Regions from separate parts of the Variovorax sp. BGA-UO-ETr-C22 genome, predicted to be linked through region 1. Evidence: predicted binding sites of a transcription regulator. Region 1 holds the regulator's gene; the other holds the start of a gene.

Region 1 (8,474 bases):
TCGATCTTGCCGTTGACCAGGCTCATCGGACCGAAGTTGATGACCGGCGCCGGCCCGCTGTCGGCTGCCGGCGCGGCAGCCACGGCCGGTGCGGACGCGGCCGGCGCAGGCTCGGGCGCGCCGCCGACCATGGCTTCGGACGACACTGGCGCACCGCCCGAAGCCCGCTGCGGTGCCGAGGCGGCCGGCGCGCGGGTCGTGGTGGTCGTGCCGCCCGGGCCCTTCCTGGTGCTGGCTTCGGTGGCGGCGGCCGCGGCGGCCTTCGAGGCTTCTTCGCCCTTCTTGGTCAAGCTCAGCAGGTTCAGGCGGCCGGAGGGGTCGACGATCACGCGGGCGAAGAAGTCGGTCAGCGTGGTTTCGCGCACGTCCACCGTCGGGGCCGCGTTGGGTGCGAGGCTGACCTGCAGGCCGCGCAGGCTCAGGGTCTTCCAGCTCAGCAGCTGGCTGTTGCCGCGGTCGAAGCCCGGCGACTGGGTCAGCGAGACGCTGTTGGCGCGGAAGTCGTCCAGCGCGGTGTCGCCGGCCAGCTTCAGGCTCATGCCGGCCGGTGCGCTCGCGTAGCGCACCGTGCCGCGGTAGTTCGCGAAGGCTCGGCGGATGTCCACATTGAGCGCGTCGGCGTAGTAGGCCTTGAAGGCATGCGCCGGGAAGGACGCCACCTCGAGCCGCCCCTCGGCCGCCAGCGGCTTGAGCACGATGTTGCCCTTGTAGTCGAAGCGTCCCGGGTCCGCGCGGCGGCCGGCGCCGATGCGGCCCGACACCTGCAGCGGCGAGACGGTGTTGGTGTCGGGTGCGATCTTCTGGGCCAGCAGCTTGAAGGCCGTGACCTCGATCGCCACCGGCGCCGAGCCGGCCTTGTCCGCATAGGACAGGCTGCCGTTGTCGACCGCCAGCGTGCCCAGGGTCAGCGCCCAGGGCTTGGTGTTGGCGCTGTTGGGGCGCGCCGCGCCGGCGTCGGCCGGCTTGGGCGCCGCCACCTTGGCGCCGCCGGCCGGGGTCTTGAGCCAGCGCTCGAACATCCAGCGCTTCTCGTTGTCGCGCTCGACGCTCACCTTGGGGTTGGTCGCGGTGAACGACGCGATGTTCAAGGTGTGCTTCGTCATGTCGACCTCGGCGTCGACCAGCTCGAAGCGGCCGACGCTGGCCAGCGCGGTCTTGGCCTGGGTCAGCGCCAGGCCGTCGGCGGCGAGGCGGCGCGCCTTGAACTTCAGGTCGGGCTGGGCCCAGGACACGTCGATCTGGCCGCTGAGCTTGCCGTCGAGCGTGGGCTCCAGGCTCTGCGCCAGGTACGGCGCGGCCAGCGACAGCGGCAGCGCCTCGACCTCGGTCTGCACGTCGGCGACCTTGTCGGTGGCGTTGCCCCTGAACTTCAGCGTGGCGCCCGCGACGGCGGTGCTGCCGTCGAACTGCGCGGGCTTTTCCATGGGCCAGGTGACGGCCGTGAGGTTGATGCCGAGGTCGGTGAGGTCGATGGCCGCGGCGGGCTTGACGGTTTCGTCGCGCCAGCCGACACGGCCGCCGTCGAGCGCGATCTTGTCGACCTGCACCTTGAGCTTGGGCTTCTCGGCGACCGGCTTGCCGCCCGGGACGCTGGCGGCGGGCGCGGGCAGCGGCGCCGCCTTTTCGGCCGCGCCGGTCGCGGGGTCGGTGGCCATCAGGTTGAGCTGGCCGGCAGCATCGCGCGCCACCACCAGCTGCGGCTTGGCCAGCGCGACCTCGCTCAGGTGGAACACCGACTCCAGCGGCCGCACGTCGGCCAGCGCCAGCTTGAGCGAGTCGAAGCCCAGCAGGTCGCGCCCGCGGGCGTCGCCCAGCTTGGCGCCGTGGGCCTCGACCGTGCCGGTGATCTTCAGGCCGATGGTGTTGGTCTGCTGGAAATCGATCTTCAGGTCGGCATCGAGGCTGCCGGCCTGCAGCTTCACCGGCAGGCCGCCGGGGATGTAGCCCAGGTAGGGCACGAGGTCGAGCCCCTTGAACTGCACGTGGGCGTCGGTCTTGCGGCTTTGCGCGAACGGGGTCGTGAAGGCGGCCGAGTCGAACTGGCTGCCGTTGAGCGCAAAGGCCAGCTTGGGCTCGGTCTTGATCTCGCGCTTGGAGGCGAGGTTGCTCAGGAACGGCACGTTCAGCATGAAGCCGCGCAGCTCGTGCCGGCGCTTCACAGTCTGGTCGTCGAAATCGACCGCGCCGTCCTTGATCGAGATGTTGTAGATCGCGAAGCGCGCGGGCTCGGCCTTCGGATCGGGCGGCGGGCCCGAGGCCAGCTTGGCCAGGATGTCGTCGATGTCGTACTTGCCATCGGCCAGGTGCGTGAGCAGCACGGCGGGCGCCTCGACCGTCACCGCGTCGATCACGGGCGCCAGGCGGAACAGCGATTGCAATTCGGCGTCGGCATAGATGCGCTTGATGGCCACCTGCGGCTGCTTGCCGTCGGCGGTGGCGATGCGCAGGTCATTCAGTGCGAGCTCGAGCGTCCAGGGCTTGAAGTCGATCTTGCCGACGGTGACCTGCCGGCCCAGCTTTTCGCTCGCGATCTTCTGGAGCTGGCTCTTGGCGATCGGCGGCACCGCCAGCCACGCGATGGCCCACAGGGCCAACACCACCAGCAACGCGACGACCCCACGCCGCACCCATTTGTTCTGTTTGATCGAAGCAGCATCCATCCGCAGAAGTGTGCCGCAAACAGATGCCAACAAAGTCTGCCGAAACGTGAATGCGTTCCCTTTTGGCGAGGCGTTGTGATGCGAAGGCAATCACCGCCGGCATGGATAGGCCGAAAGTGCGCGCCCCGAAAACAAGAAAGCCCGGTGAGTCGACGAAGTGTCTTGTCACCGGGCTTGATGGCGGGCTCAAAACCCATGCCATCGATTCGCGCGACCGGAAGTAATGGTTCCCGCCGTGCTGGCAGCAAGAGATTGCCGCCGTGGAGTCCTCCATCGTTCGAGTCCTTGACTTGCACCTCGGACTGCCTGACTTCGGAAAAACGCCTGAAACCTCAGGCCCGTCCAGATTAGGCGTCTCACCCTTCCTTTGCAAATCCCTTTTTCCAAGGGATTTCCCGTAGACCCTCCCCCCTTGGAAGCCCCTCGGACGGGGGGATTCTTCAAGCACTTATTAACATATGAAACAAAATCCTTATGCTTGACCGTGTATTTAGCCACGATAGAATCCCGCCTGCCCTTGCTGCCGGACGCAGCAGGGCCTCCCTGAATCCGCTGCCGAATTCCACCGGCGTGATCAGGCCGCCGCGCTCCCTACCCCACACCCCCTCCATGCGCGGAGCCTGATTCGTACATACCAATCCAAGCGCCGCTGCCTTCATCCACCGCCCTTTCAGGCGCTGCATGCCAGGTGCCGCACAGAAAGGAAAAAAGCGATGAGCAAGGCGTTTGATGCCACAGCCCGCGGGCTACGGACCTTCGTGTCCGATGTGGCAGACGGCTTTTTTGAAATCACCCACAACGGGTTTGCACTGGTCGGCCTGGCCATCGTGTTCGCGGCCCTCGCCCTCGTGGCGCGTCCCGACCTGCGCAAGACCGGCGAGGAGCAACTGATGGGCTGGCTGCAGTCGCGCAAGCCCGCGCCCGAACCCACGGACCTCGAGCCGACCGCCATCGAGCGCACCACGGCCGCGAGCCCCGACGAGCTGCCCAAGCAGCAGGCGGCGGTGGCCTACTGGCTCAGCAAGAAGTACCGCGTTGCGGCCGAGCCGCTGAGCGTGCTGGTCTCCGAGGCCTACCAGATCGGCAAGCGCACCAAGCTCGACCCGACGCTGATCCTGGCCATCATGGCCATCGAGTCCAGCTTCAATCCGTTCGCGCAAAGCCATGTCGGTGCCCAGGGCCTGATGCAGGTCATGACGCGCGTGCACGGCGACAAGTACGAAAGCGCGGGCGGCACGCTCACCGCTTTCGACCCCGTGACCAACATGCGCGTCGGCGTGAAGGTGCTGCAGGAATGCATCGCCCGCGCCGGCTCGCTCGAAGGCGGCCTGCGCTACTACGTGGGCGCCGCCAACCTCGACGACGACGGCGGCTATGCCGCCAAGGTGCTGGCCGAGCACGAGCGCCTGCGTCAGGTCGCCGCCGGCCGTGCGCCGTCGACGATGGTCGTGCCGCCGCCGACCACGGCGCGCGCACAGCCGATTCCGGTCGTGGCACCGGCCAAGCCCGCGGGTGAAGAGCCCGCCACCGGCAGCGAGCCGGCCAAGGTCGCCCTGCTCTCCGCAGTTTCCTGAGGCCTTGCCGGCCTTCCCCGCCCGGATGCGTGCGGGCCTGCGCTACACTCGGCCTGTACGCGACTGGCGATAGGCGCAGCACCCTGAAAAAGGTGCCACGCGCTGACGTGGAATACCACTGGGAAGCGTGCCGCCTGGCCACAACAGGCGTTCAGCCGTTCGCCTGGGCAGCCCTTGTTTGGTTGAACAAGGACCTCGTCTTCAAAGGACTGCCATGTACCAACGCAATATCCTGGTCGAACAGACCGATCCCGAAATCTGGGCCGCGATTCAAGCCGAAAACGCGCGCCAGGAACATCACATCGAGCTGATCGCCAGCGAGAACTACGCCTCGCCGGCCGTCATGCAGGCCCAGGGCTCGCAGCTCACCAACAAGTACGCCGAAGGCTACCCGGGCAAGCGCTACTACGGCGGCTGCGAGCACGTCGACGTGGCCGAGCAACTGGCCATCGACCGCGTCAAGCAGATCTTCGGTGCCGACGCCGCGAACGTGCAGCCGCACTGCGGCGCCTCGGCCAACGAAGCCGTGATGCTCGCCTTCCTGAAGCCCGGCGACACCATCATGGGCATGAGCCTGGCCGAAGGCGGCCACCTGACCCACGGCATGCCGCTGAACATGAGCGGCAAGTGGTTCAACGTGGTGAGCTACGGCCTGGACGCCAACGAAGCCATCGACTACGACGCGATGGAACGCAAGGCGCATGAGCACATGCCCAAGCTGATCATCGCGGGCGCCTCGGCCTACTCGCTGCACATCGACTTCGAGCGTTTCGCCAAGGTCGCCAAGGACGTCGGCGCGATCTTCATGGTCGACATCGCCCACTACGCCGGCCTCGTGGCCGCGGGCGTGTACCCCAACCCGGTGCCGCACGCCGACATCGTCACCTCGACCACGCACAAGAGCCTGCGCGGCCCGCGCGGCGGCATCATCCTGATGAAGTCGCAGCACGAGAAGGCGATCAACAGCGCCATCTTCCCCGGCCTGCAAGGCGGCCCGCTGATGCACGTGATCGCCGCCAAGGCCGTCGCGTTCAAGGAAGCCCTGACGCCCGAGTTCAAGGCCTACCAGCAACAGGTGGTCAAGAACGCCCAGATCGTGGCCGACACCCTCACCGCGCGCGGCCTGCGCATCGTGAGCGGACGCACCGAAAGCCACGTCATGCTGGTCGACCTGCGTTCGAAGGGCATCACCGGCAAGGAAGCCGAAGCCGTGCTGGGCGCCGCCCACATGACGATCAACAAGAACGCGATCCCCAACGACCCGGAAAAGCCGATGGTCACCAGCGGCGTGCGCATCGGCACCCCCGCCATGACCACGCGCGGCTTCAAGGACGAAGAGGCCCGCATCACGGCGAACCTGGTGGCCGACGTGCTCGAGAACCCGCGCGACGCGGCGAACATCGACGCGGTGCGCGCCAAGGTCCACGCCTTGACGAGCCGCTTCCCTGTCTACCGTTGATTTCGTAAATAGAAGAAGAGAAGCACTGGCCGCATGAAATGCCCTTTTTGCGGTCATCTCGAAACGCAGGTCGTCGAGACCCGCGTTTCGGAAGACGCCGACTTCGTCCGCAGGCGCCGCCAGTGCAGCGCCTGCGACAAGCGCTTCACCACGTATGAGCGCCCCGACGTCAACTTCCCCGTCGTGGTCAAGAAGGACGGCAGCCGCGCCGACTTCGACTCGACCAAGGTCCGCGCCTCGATGATGCTGGCGCTGCGCAAGCGCCCTGTGAGCATCGAGCAGATCGACAACGCCCTGCTGCGCATCGAACAAAAGCTGCTGGCCAGCGGACTGCGCGAAATCGATTCGACGAAAGTCGGTGAGCTCGTGATGCGCGAACTCAAGAAACTCGACAAGGTCGCCTACGTGCGCTTTGCCTCGGTGTACCGCAGCTTCGAGGACGTCGACGAGTTCCGGCAGCTGCTGCGCGACATCTGACCCCCGAGAAGGCGTGAACGAACCCGGCATGTCCTCTTCCCGACACGACGCCTCCCACATCGCCACCGCCCTGCGGCTGGCCGCTTCCGCGATCCGCCTGACCGACCCGAACCCCCGCGTCGGCTGCGTGCTATGCGACGCCGACGGCCACGTGATCGGCCAGGGCCACACGCAACAGGCCGGCGGCCCGCATGCCGAAGTGATGGCGCTGCGCGACGCGCAGGCCCAGGGCCATTCGACTGCGGGCGCCACCGCCTACGTCACGCTCGAACCCTGCTCGCACCACGGCCGCACCGGCCCCTGCTGCGACGCGCTCATCGCCGCCGGCGTGCGCCGCGTCGTGGCCTCGCTCGCCGACCCGAACCCGCTCGTGGCGGGACAAGGCTTCGAGCGGCTGCGCGCGGCAGGCGTCGAGGTCGAAGTCGGCCCGGGCGCCGACGAATCCCGCGAGCTCAACATCGGCTTCTTCAGCCGCATGATCCGCCAGCAGCCCTGGGTTCGAATGAAGATCGCCGCCTCGATCGACGGCCGCACCGGCCTGCACAACGGCGTGAGCCAGTGGATCACCGGCGAGGCCGCGCGCGCCGACGGCCACGCCTGGCGGGCCCGCACCGGTGCCGTGCTGACCGGCGTCGGCACGCTGCTCGAAGACAACCCGCGCCTGGACGTGCGCCTGGTCGACACACCGCGCCAGCCCCACCTCGTGGTGGTCGACAGCCATCTCCAGACTTCGCCCGACGCTCACATTTTCATAGCTGGCCGCGCCGCCTGGATCTACGCCGCCAGCCGCCACAACGAAGAAAAGGCAGCCGCGCTCGAAGCCCGCGGCGCCACCATCACCTGCCTGCCCAACCTGCACGGCAAGGTCGACCTGCCCGCGATGCTCCAGGACCTCGCGGCGCGCGGCGTCAACGAGCTGCACGTCGAATCGGGCCACAAGCTCAATGGTTCGCTGCTGCGCGAAGGCTGCGTGGACGAGCTGCTGGTGTACCTGGCGCCCAAGCTGATCGGCAGCGGACTCGACATCGCCAGCCACCTGCATGCCGAAGGCCCACTCACCTCGCTCGCAGGCGCGCTGCCGCTCGAATTCAAGTCGGTGGACATGCTGGGGCCCGACCTGCGCATCGTCGCGCGCGTCGCCGGCCGCGACCGCTTCTGAGCCGCCGCCGACGCGGCGCGGCGCGGCACATTCGCAGCCGCAAACCGGCCCTTCGGGCCGAAGACCCCTCGATGTCTGCGAAAATGTGGAAATGTTCACCGGAATCATCACCGGCGTGGGGCGCATCGCCGCCATCCACGACCTCGGCACCTCCTCCTCCTACGGCAAGCGACTCAGCATCGAGGTGCCCGACGGCTACCTCGACGACGTCGGGCTCGGCGACAGCATCGCGCTCAACGGCGCCTGCATGACGGTCACCACGCTCGCACCTGAACGCGGGCAATTCACCATCGACATTTCCGCGGAGTCCCTCGACAAGACGGCCGGCCTGACCGACGAAGGCAGCCGCATCAACCTCGAGAAGGCCCTGCGCGCGAGCGACCGCCTCGGCGGCCACATCGTCTCGGGCCACGTGGACGGCATCGGCCACGTGAGCTTCTTCGCGCCGGTCGGCGAAAGCTGGGAGCTGCGCGTGGTCGCACCGCCTGCCCTCGCCCGCTTCCTGGCCTACAAGGGCTCGATCACCATCAACGGCGTGAGCCTCACGGTCAACAGCGTGAGCGACATTGCCGATGGCGCCGAGGTCAGCATCAACCTGATCCCGCACACCGTGGAAAACACCTCCCTCGGCGGCCTGAAGGCCGGCTCGAAGGTCAACCTCGAAATCGACACCGTGGCGCGCTACGTGGAGCGCATGCTTCAGGCCGGCATGCTCACCCCCTCTCTGACGTCTTCCACGTCTCCCAAGGACACTTCGAAATGAACGCCTCCGTCACGCCGATCGGCGCCTCGCGCGCCGACCGTGCACCCGCACCGATCTCCCCGGTCGAAGACATCGTGGCCGAGCTGGCCGCTGGCCGCATGGTCATCCTCGTGGACGAGGAAGACCGCGAGAACGAAGGCGACATCGTCATCGCCGCCGACCACATCACCGCCGAATCCATCAACTTCATGGCCCGCCACGCGCGCGGCCTGATCTGCCTCACGCTCTCGCGCGAGATGTGCGAGCGGCTGCAGCTGCCGCCGATGGTCCAGCGCAACGGCGCCAAGCATTCCACCGCCTTCACCGTCTCCATCGAGGCGGCCGAAGGCGTGACCACCGGCATCTCGGCCGCCGACCGCGCCCGCACCGTGCAGGCCGCCGT
Region 2 (8,474 bases), on a different contig from region 1:
TGGAAGCCCATCAGGCCCAGGCCGACCGGACGGTGGCGCAGGTTCGAGTCGCGCGCCTTCTTCACGGCGTAGTAGTTGATGTCGATCACGTTGTCGAGCATGCGCATCGCGGTCGAGATGGTGCGCTTGAGCTTGTCCTGGTCGACCTTGCCGTCCTTCAGGTGCTGCAGCAGGTTCACGGAACCCAGGTTGCACACGGCGGTTTCGGTGTCGCTGGTGTTCAGCGTGATCTCGGTGCACAGGTTCGACGAGTGCACGACGCCGGCGTGCTGCTGCGGCGAGCGCACGTTGCAGGCGTCCTTGAACGTGATCCAGGGGTGGCCGGTCTCGAACAGCATCGTGAGCATCTTGCGCCACAGGTCCGAGGCCTGGATGGTGCGCGCGGGCTTGATCTCGCCGCGGGCGGCCTTTTCTTCGTAGGCGACGTAGGCCTTCTCGAAGTCGGCGCCGAACAGGTCGTGCAGGTCAGGCACGTTGGAGGGCGAGAACAGCGTCCAGGTGCCCTTTTCCATCACGCGGCGCATGAACAGGTCGGGGATCCAGTTGGCGGTGTTCATGTCGTGCGTGCGGCGGCGGTCGTCGCCGGTGTTCTTGCGCAGCTCCAGGAATTCCTCGATGTCGAGGTGCCAGGTTTCCAGGTACGTGCAGACGGCGCCCTTGCGCTTGCCGCCCTGGTTCACGGCCACGGCCGTGTCGTTCACCACCTTCAGGAACGGCACCACGCCCTGCGATTCGCCGTTGGTGCCCTTGATGTGGCTGCCCAGTGCGCGCACACGGGTCCAGTCGTTGCCCAGGCCGCCGGCGAACTTCGACAGCAGCGCGTTTTCCTTGATCGACTCGTAGATGCCGTCCAGGTCGTCGGGCACGGTGGTCAGGTAGCAGCTCGAGAGTTGCGAGCGCAGCGTGCCGGCGTTGAACAGGGTGGGCGTGCTCGACATGAAGTCGAACGACGACAGCACTTCGTAGAACTCGATGGCGCGGGCTTCGCGGTCGATTTCATTCAGCGACAGGCCCATGGCCACGCGCATGAAGAACGCCTGCGGCAGCTCGATGCGGGTCTTGCGCACGTGCAGGAAGTAGCGGTCGTACAGGGTCTGCAGGCCCAGGTAGTCGAACTGGTTGTCGCGCTCGGCCTTCAGGGCGGCGCCCAGGCGGGGCAGGTCGTACTGCAGCAGCTTCTCGTCGAGCAGCTCGTTCTCGACGCCCTTCTTGATGAACTGCGGGAAGTAGTCGGCGTAGGCGGTGGCGCGCTCGACCGGCATCACTTCGCGGCCGATGATTTCCTTGAAGATCGTGTGCAGCAGCAGGCGCGCGGTGGCGAAGGTGTAGTCGGGGTCCTTCTCGATCAGCGTGCGGGCAGCCAGGATGGAGGCCTTGTAGACCTCGTCCAGCGGCACGCCGTCGTACAGGTTGCGCATCGTCTCGGCGACGATGGGGGCGGCGGTGATGCTGTCGCCCAGGCCCTGGCAGGCCGATTCGATCAGGCCCTTGAGCTCGTTCAGGTCCAGCGCCACGCGCTCGCCGTTGTCGAGCACGTGCAGCGCCGGTGCGGCGGGCACGTCCTGCTCGCCTTGCTTCGAACGCTCCTGCGTGCGGCGTTCGCGGTACAGCACGTAGGCGCGCGCGATTTCATGGTGGCCGCCGCGCATCAGGCCGAGCTCGACCTGGTCCTGCACGTCTTCGATGTGGAAGGTGCCGCCGCCCGGACGCGAGCGCACCATGGCGCGGATCACGCCTTGCGTCAGCGTGTCGACGGTCTCGCGCACGCTGGCGGAAGCCGCGCCCTGGGTGCCGTGCACCGCCAGGAAGGCCTTCATCATCGCGATGGCGATCTTGTTCGGCTCGAAGGGAACGACGGCGCCGTTGCGGCGGATGATCTGGTAGTGCGCGAGGTTCTGACCGGTGGGCGAGCCCGCAGTGTCTTGTTGCTGCTGCGGCGTCGCGGGGACGGCGCGGGGGGTCGACGGGGTGTTCAGTGCAGTTTGCATTCGCTTCCTCTCGGTTGTGCAATTCTTGTTGGTTGGCAAGGCCTCGCGGGCCTTGCGTCGGCGTTGTTGCCGAACGGGAAGACACTATATCTAGGGTGTCTGTGCCCTACAAGCCACTACAGGTAGTGTTTTCCTATGGACGCAACCCTTACAGGAATTGCGCCGCATCCAGCGCATCGCCAGCGATGCCGCGTGAATACTGGCCCATGGTGGCGCAACCCGCACGGGGCGCGGCTTGCAAGGCGATTTGGGCCTGCAGGCCGCATGGTTGCTACGTCGCGTGCCTGCGCTTGCGAGATTGCTGCGCTGCGAGAGCGGCGCATCGCGGGCCACGGAGCGATTGAAAAAATTAGCGCGCGACCACCTGCTCGGGAAACATCTGTGGATTCCAGCCGAGCTGTTCGCGCAGCAGGCGCCAGTCGAAACCGGCGCCGGGGTCCTGCTTGCGACCGGGCGCGATGTGCTCGTGGCCGGCGATGTGGGCGATGGCGTAGTGCTGCGCGAGCGCGGCGCAGAGGCTGGCCAGCGTCTCGTACTGCGCCTCCTCGAAGCGCTCGCCCTCGAGGCCTTCGAGCTCGATGCCGACGGAGTCGTCGTTGCAGTTGGTGCGTCCGCGCCACGACGACACGCCGGCATGCCAGGCGCGGTCCTCGCAGCTCACGAACTGCCAGAGCTCGCCGTTGCGCCGCACATAGAAATGCGACGACACCTCGAGCCCGCGGATCGACTGGAAGTACGGGTGCGCGTCCCAGTCGAGCCGGTTGGTGAAGAGCTGCTGCACCGCGTCGCTGCCGTATTCGCCCGGTGGCAGGCTGATGGAGTGCAGCACGATCAGGTCGGTCTGCGCGCCGACGGGGCGGGGGCCGAAGTTGGGCGAGGGCAGGGCCTTGGCGAAGCGATACCAGCCGGCGCGCCAGAGTCCGTCGTCGCCGGCCGGTGGGGTGGCGAGGTCGTCAGTCGTCGGCATGCGCGGTGGCACCGTCGTCGCCGTTGGGCGTGGAGATGCCCAGGCGCGCGATGCGGTAGCGGATCTGGCGCAGGCTCATGCCCAGCCGCGCGGCGGCGGCCGTGCGGTTGAAGCCGCTTTCGTGCAGCGCGCGCACGAGGATCTCGCGCTCCTGCTGGTCGAGCCAGGCTTGCAGATCGGAGGGCAGCGGCGGCGGTGCGGGCTTGGGCTCGACCGCCGGCGCGGGGGGCGCAGCCACCGCAACGGCGGCTGGCGCTTCAGCGGATTCGCTGCGCAGCGTGGCCGGCATCGGCGTCATCGCACCCATCAGGTCGATGTGCAGCTCGTCGCCGTCGTTCAGCGCGACGGCGCGGTGCAGCAGGTTCTCGAGCTCGCGCACGTTGCCGTCCAGCGGGTGCTGGGCCAGGCGCTGCAGCAGCGCGTCGGACAGGCGCGGCACGGGCAGGCCGCCGTCCTGGGCGATGCGCGCGAGCAGCGCGGTGCACAGCGCGGGCAGGTCTTCGCGGCGCTCGCGCAGCGCGGGCACGGCGATCTCGATCACGTTGAGGCGGTAGAACAGGTCCTGCCGGAAGCGGCCGGCCAGCACCTCGGCGTGCAGGTCTTTATGGGTGGCGCTCACGATGCGCACGTCGACCGCGTCTTCCTGCGTCGAGCCGATGGCGCGCACGCTGCGCTCTTGAATGGCGCGCAGCAGCTTCGACTGCATGGCCAGCGGCAGGTCGCCGATTTCGTCCAGGAACAGCGTGCCGTCGCGCGCCGCCTGGAAGTAGCCGTCGCGGTCTTGCGACGAGCCCGTGTACGAGCCCTTCTTGGCGCCGAAGAACTCGGCTTCGAGCAGGTTCTCGGGAATCGCGCCGCAGTTCACCGCGACGAAGGGACCTTCGCTGCGCTGGCTGCAGCCGTGCACGGCGCGCGCGACCAGCTCCTTGCCGGTGCCCGATTCGCCGCGCACCAGCACCGGTGCCATGCCGCGCGCCACCTTGGCGATGCGCGACTTGACGAGGCGCATCGGGTCGGAGTCGCCGACCAGCCGGTCGAGCGCGGTGGCGCCGCTGCGCGTCACGGCCAGCACATCGGGACGCTCGCCGCCCTGGCCGGCGGCCTGCGGCGGCGCTTTCTGCGGAACGACCACCGCCGCGCGGTTGGCCTGCACCGCCGACGCCACCACGGCGCGGAACTGCTTCAGGTCGACCGGCTTCGTGAGGTAGTCGAAGGCGCCGGCCTTCAGCGCTTCGACCGCGTTCTCGGCGGAGCCGTAGGCGGTCATGACCACGCAGCGCTCGCTGCGCTGGTCTTTCTGGATGCGGTGGATGATCTCCATGCCTTCGCCGTCGGGCAGCCGCATGTCGGTGATCACGGCGTCGAAGCGGCCGGCCTCCAGGTGCTGCCAGGCTTCGGACACGCTGCCCGCGGCTTCCACCCGGTAGCCTTCACGCAGCAGCGTGAGTTCGTAGAGCGTGCGCAGGTCGGGTTCGTCGTCGATGACGAGGATCTGCGCGGGGCGCGGGGCGGCGGCGGAAGGCGGGAGGGAGCTCACGGCCGCTATTGTGTCAGCCGGTTTTCGCTCGGTGCGAAGCTGACGAAGAATTCATTGCCCTCGGGGCCGCCCGGCACCAGCGCGCGCCGTTCATAGCCGATGGTGGCGCCGTGGCGCCGGCACAGCTCGCGGCACAGGAACAGGCCCAGGCCGCTGGAGCGGCTCTCGGACGAGAAGAAGGGTTCGAACAGGTGGCGCTGCACCGCCGGCTCCAGCGGCGCGCCGTCGCTCCACACCAGCAACGCGGCGCGCTGCACGCCGGCGCGCTGCACCGTGGTGATGACCTGGATCGCGCCGTCGCGCTGGCTGGCGTAGCGCGCGGCGTTGTCCAGCAGGTTCACCAGCAGGCGGCGCAGGTGCTCGGCCTCGAAGCGCACCTCGCTGCCCTGCGCGTCGAGCGCCACGCGCACGCCCTTGCGCTGGGTCTGGCGTATCCATTCCTCGGCCAGGATCTGCGCCGCCGGGTCGAGCACCAGCTGTTCGCCCAGCGAGAGCACGCGCTGCTGGCGCGCGCGCGAGACGTCGAGCACGTCGTCCACGATGCGCGCCAGGCGCTGCGCGTTGTGCTGCACCATGTCGGTCAGCTTGCGGTGCGCGGGGTCGGTCAGGTCTTCGCTGAGCAGCGCGCTGGCCTGCGCGATGGCGGCCAGCGGGTTGCGGATTTCATGCGCCACCGCAGCCGACATGCGGCCCATCGCGGCGAGCTTTTCGGTGCGGATGCGGGCTTCGAGCTCGCGCAGGTCCTGCAGGAACATCACGCACAGGCTGTCGGCGCGCCGGTCGTCGGTGGGCGTGAGCCGGGTGCGCACGCGCACCTCGCGCGCCGCGCCGCGCGCCTGCGCCACCGGGATCTCTTCGGTCTGCGGCGCGCGGCGCGCGAAGGTCTGGCGCGCCAGCGCGGCCAGCGCATGCCAGGCCGGTTGGGTGTGCAGCGGGAACGGCAGTGGCAGCTGCGCCAGGCCCTGGCCGAGGATCGCGTCGGCCGCCGGGTTGGCTGCGTGCACCAGGCCGTCGGTGTCGATCACCAGCACGCCTTCGCTGAGGGTTTCGATCACCAGGTCGTTGACCTGCGCCTGCATCTGCGCATGGCTGCGGCTGCGCTGCGCCACCGCTTCTTCGCGCGCCAGCCGGCGCGCGAGTTCGTGCGCGAGCAGCGCCACCACGAACAGGCCGGTGCCGGTGAGGGCGGCCTGCACGAAGCGCGCCGAAGGATCGCCGGGTTGCTGCAGCCAGTGCCAGCCGGCGTCGGCCAGCAGCAGCAGCGTCACGGTGGCCGTGGTGCCCAGGCCCACGAGCAGCGTGCCGAGCACCGCGCTCATCAGCACCGGCAGCGCGAACAGCGGCGTGTAGTTGACGCTGCCGCCCTGCAGCACCTGCAAGGCGCTGAAGATGCCCAGGTCGACCCCGATGGTCAGCAGCCAGAGCGTGGAGAAGCCGCGGATCGGTGGTTCGAAGTGCGCGTAGCGCATCTCCAGCCAGGCCAGCACGAGGTAGCCGCCCGACAGCACGATCGGCAGCGGCTGCACGGCCTGCCCGATGGCGAAGGCCACGCCCTGCAGCAGCACCAGCACCAGCGCCACGAAGCAGCGCGCCGCCATGAAGCCGCGCCACAGCCGCAGCAGCGCGGTGCTGTCGCCGGCGCCCAGGTCGAGCACGTCCCAGTCGGTGGCCGGCTCGCCGCGCGACCGGCGCAACGAACTCATGCGGCGGTGCCGGCCTGGCGGTGCGCGGCGCTGCAGAACACCGCGCCGTCCGGCCCGGGGAGTGCGTCGGCCGCGGGCAGGTGCAGTCCGCAATGGGCGCAGCGCACCATCGCCTGCGGCGGGCCGACGGCCGGCGTGCGCTGTTGTGCCTTTTTGGCGCGTTCCTGTTGTGCGTCGCGCATCTCTTCGCGCCGGTTCTTGCGCCAGAGCCAGATCGCGACCCACACCACCGCGAGGACGAGCAGGTACTTCATGCGGGCAGGCGCGTCAGCACGACTTCGAGCACGAAGCGCGAACCCACGTAGGCCAGCAGCAGCAGCGCCGCGCCCGCGTACAGCACGCGCCGCGCGGTACGTCCGCGCCAGCCGAAGCGCGCGCGGCCAGTCAGCAGGACGGCGAAGCTGAGCCAGGCGAGCACCGAGAAGATGGTCTTGTGGTCCCACTTCCAGGCGCGGCCGGCGGCGCCGTAGAGCTGTTCGCTGAACAGCAGGCCGGCCAGCAGCGTGGCCGACAGCAGCACGAAGCCCGCCGTGACGAAGCGGAAGGTGAGCCGTTCCAGCGTGAGCAGCGGCACGCCGGCCTGTGCATCGGCACTGGCCAGGCGGATCTGCTTTTCGGCCCGCGTGATCAGCCAGGCGTGCACCACGGCGGCGCCGAACAGGCCGTACGAGGCGATGCCCAGCGCCAGGTGCAGCGGCAGCCAGGGCGAGGCGCTGACATGCAGCGGCGTGCCCGGGAACAGCAGCGCCAGCAGCACGGCGGCCGCGCCCAGCCAGGCCAGCGCACGGCGTGCCTTCAGTTGCGGGTACAGGCGGCTTTCGACCGCGTAGACCGTGAGCACCAGCCACGCCGTGACCGACAGCGCCGGCGCAAAACCGAAGCGAGGGTCGCCGCCGATCAGCCCGTGGCCGAGCACCGCAGCGTGCAGCAGCCATGCGATGCCGAGCGCCCATTGGGTGGTCTGGCGGCTGAGCCGCGCACCGGCGGCAGCGGCAAAACCGTAGGCTGCCGCGGTGGCGATGCCCAGCGCCACGCCGAGTGGGGAGGGGATCGCTAAAATCATCGGTGGAGTGTATAGGCTCGCCCCCCGGCTTCGCGCACGTCGCGTCGCTTCGCCCACCCCCGCCGGGGGCACCCCCCGCGAGAGAGCGGGCCCACATACCGCTTCCAGGTTTTCACGACTTTCCATCGGTCCGCTGCCGCGGACAACAAGGTATTTCCTTCATGGCCACCGCCCTCACCGAAAAGTTCTCCCGCCTCGTCAAGACGATGAGCGGCCAGGCGCGCATCACCGAAAGCAACGTGCAGGACATGCTGCGCGAGGTGCGCATGGCACTGCTGGAGGCCGACGTGGCGCTGCCGGTGGTGCGCGACTTCGTCGCCCGCGTGAAGGAGAAGGCGCTCGGCCAGGAAGTGCTGGGCTCGCTCAAGCCGGGCCAGGCGCTGGTGGGCATCGTCAACCGCGAACTCGCCGCCACCATGGGCGAGGGCGTGTCGGACATCAACCTCGCGGCCCAGCCGCCGGCGGTGATCCTCATGGCCGGCCTGCAGGGCGCCGGCAAGACCACCACCACCGCCAAGCTGGCCAAGCACCTGATCGAGAAGCGCAAGAAGAAGGTGCTCACCGTATCGGGCGACGTGTACCGCCCGGCCGCCATCGAGCAGCTCAAGACCGTCACGAAGCAGGCCGGCGCCGAGTGGTTCCCGAGCACGCCCGACCAGAAGCCGCTGGACATCGCGCGCGCCGCGCTCGACCACGCCAGGCGTCACTACTTCGACGTGCTGCTGGTCGACACGGCCGGCCGCCTGGCGATCGACGAAGTGCTGATGACCGAAATCAAGCAGCTGCACGCCGAGCTCGATCCGGTCGAAACCCTGTTCGTGGTCGATGCCATGCAGGGCCAGGACGCGATCAACACCGCCAAGGCCTTCAAGGAAGCGCTGCCCCTCACCGGCATCATCCTGACCAAGACCGACGGCGATTCGCGCGGCGGTGCGGCGCTGTCGGTGCGCCAGGTGACGGGCGTGCCGATCAAGTTCGCCGGTGTGAGCGAGAAGATCGACGGCCTCGAAGTGTTCGACGCCGAGCGCCACGCGGGCCGCATCCTGGGCATGGGCGACATCGTCGCGCTGGTCGAGCAGGTCACGGCCGGCGTCGACGTGGCGGCGGCGCAGAAGCTGGCCGCCAAGGTCAAGAGCGGCGCCGGCTTCGACCTGAACGACTTCCTCGGCCAGCTGCAGCAGATGAAGCAGATGGGCGGCCTCTCCAGCCTGATGGA

What was found. The regulator NrdR, encoded in region 1, represses ribonucleotide reductase genes. The targets are predictions, from matches to a motif close to CACNANATNTNGTG.
Region 2: the regulator NrdR is predicted to act here: its motif matches at 2,071-2,084, upstream of AC57B8_RS14925 (ribonucleoside-diphosphate reductase subunit alpha).

The regions. Positions count from the first base shown of each region.
Region 1 covers NZ_JCAQPA010000011.1:1,542,839-1,551,312, forward strand. Annotated here, with positions in the region: gene AC57B8_RS27335 (DUF748 domain-containing protein) at 1-2,660, opposite strand, end outside; gene AC57B8_RS27340 (lytic transglycosylase domain-containing protein) at 3,374-4,234, shown strand; ZMP/ZTP riboswitch at 4,284-4,410, shown strand; gene glyA (serine hydroxymethyltransferase) at 4,449-5,693, shown strand; gene nrdR (transcriptional regulator NrdR) at 5,727-6,170, shown strand; gene ribD (bifunctional diaminohydroxyphosphoribosylaminopyrimidine deaminase/5-amino-6-(5-phosphoribosylamino)uracil reductase RibD) at 6,199-7,329, shown strand; gene AC57B8_RS27360 (riboflavin synthase) at 7,421-8,092, shown strand; gene ribBA (bifunctional 3,4-dihydroxy-2-butanone-4-phosphate synthase/GTP cyclohydrolase II) at 8,089-8,474, shown strand, end outside.
Region 2 covers NZ_JCAQPA010000010.1:315,282-323,755, forward strand. Annotated here, with positions in the region: gene AC57B8_RS14925 (ribonucleoside-diphosphate reductase subunit alpha) at 1-1,988, opposite strand, end outside; gene ampD (1,6-anhydro-N-acetylmuramyl-L-alanine amidase AmpD) at 2,338-2,955, opposite strand; gene AC57B8_RS14935 (sigma-54-dependent transcriptional regulator) at 2,942-4,492, opposite strand; gene AC57B8_RS14940 (two-component system sensor histidine kinase NtrB) at 4,498-6,195, opposite strand; gene AC57B8_RS14945 (PP0621 family protein) at 6,192-6,449, opposite strand; gene AC57B8_RS14950 (cytochrome C assembly family protein) at 6,446-7,258, opposite strand; gene ffh (signal recognition particle protein) at 7,420-8,474, shown strand, end outside.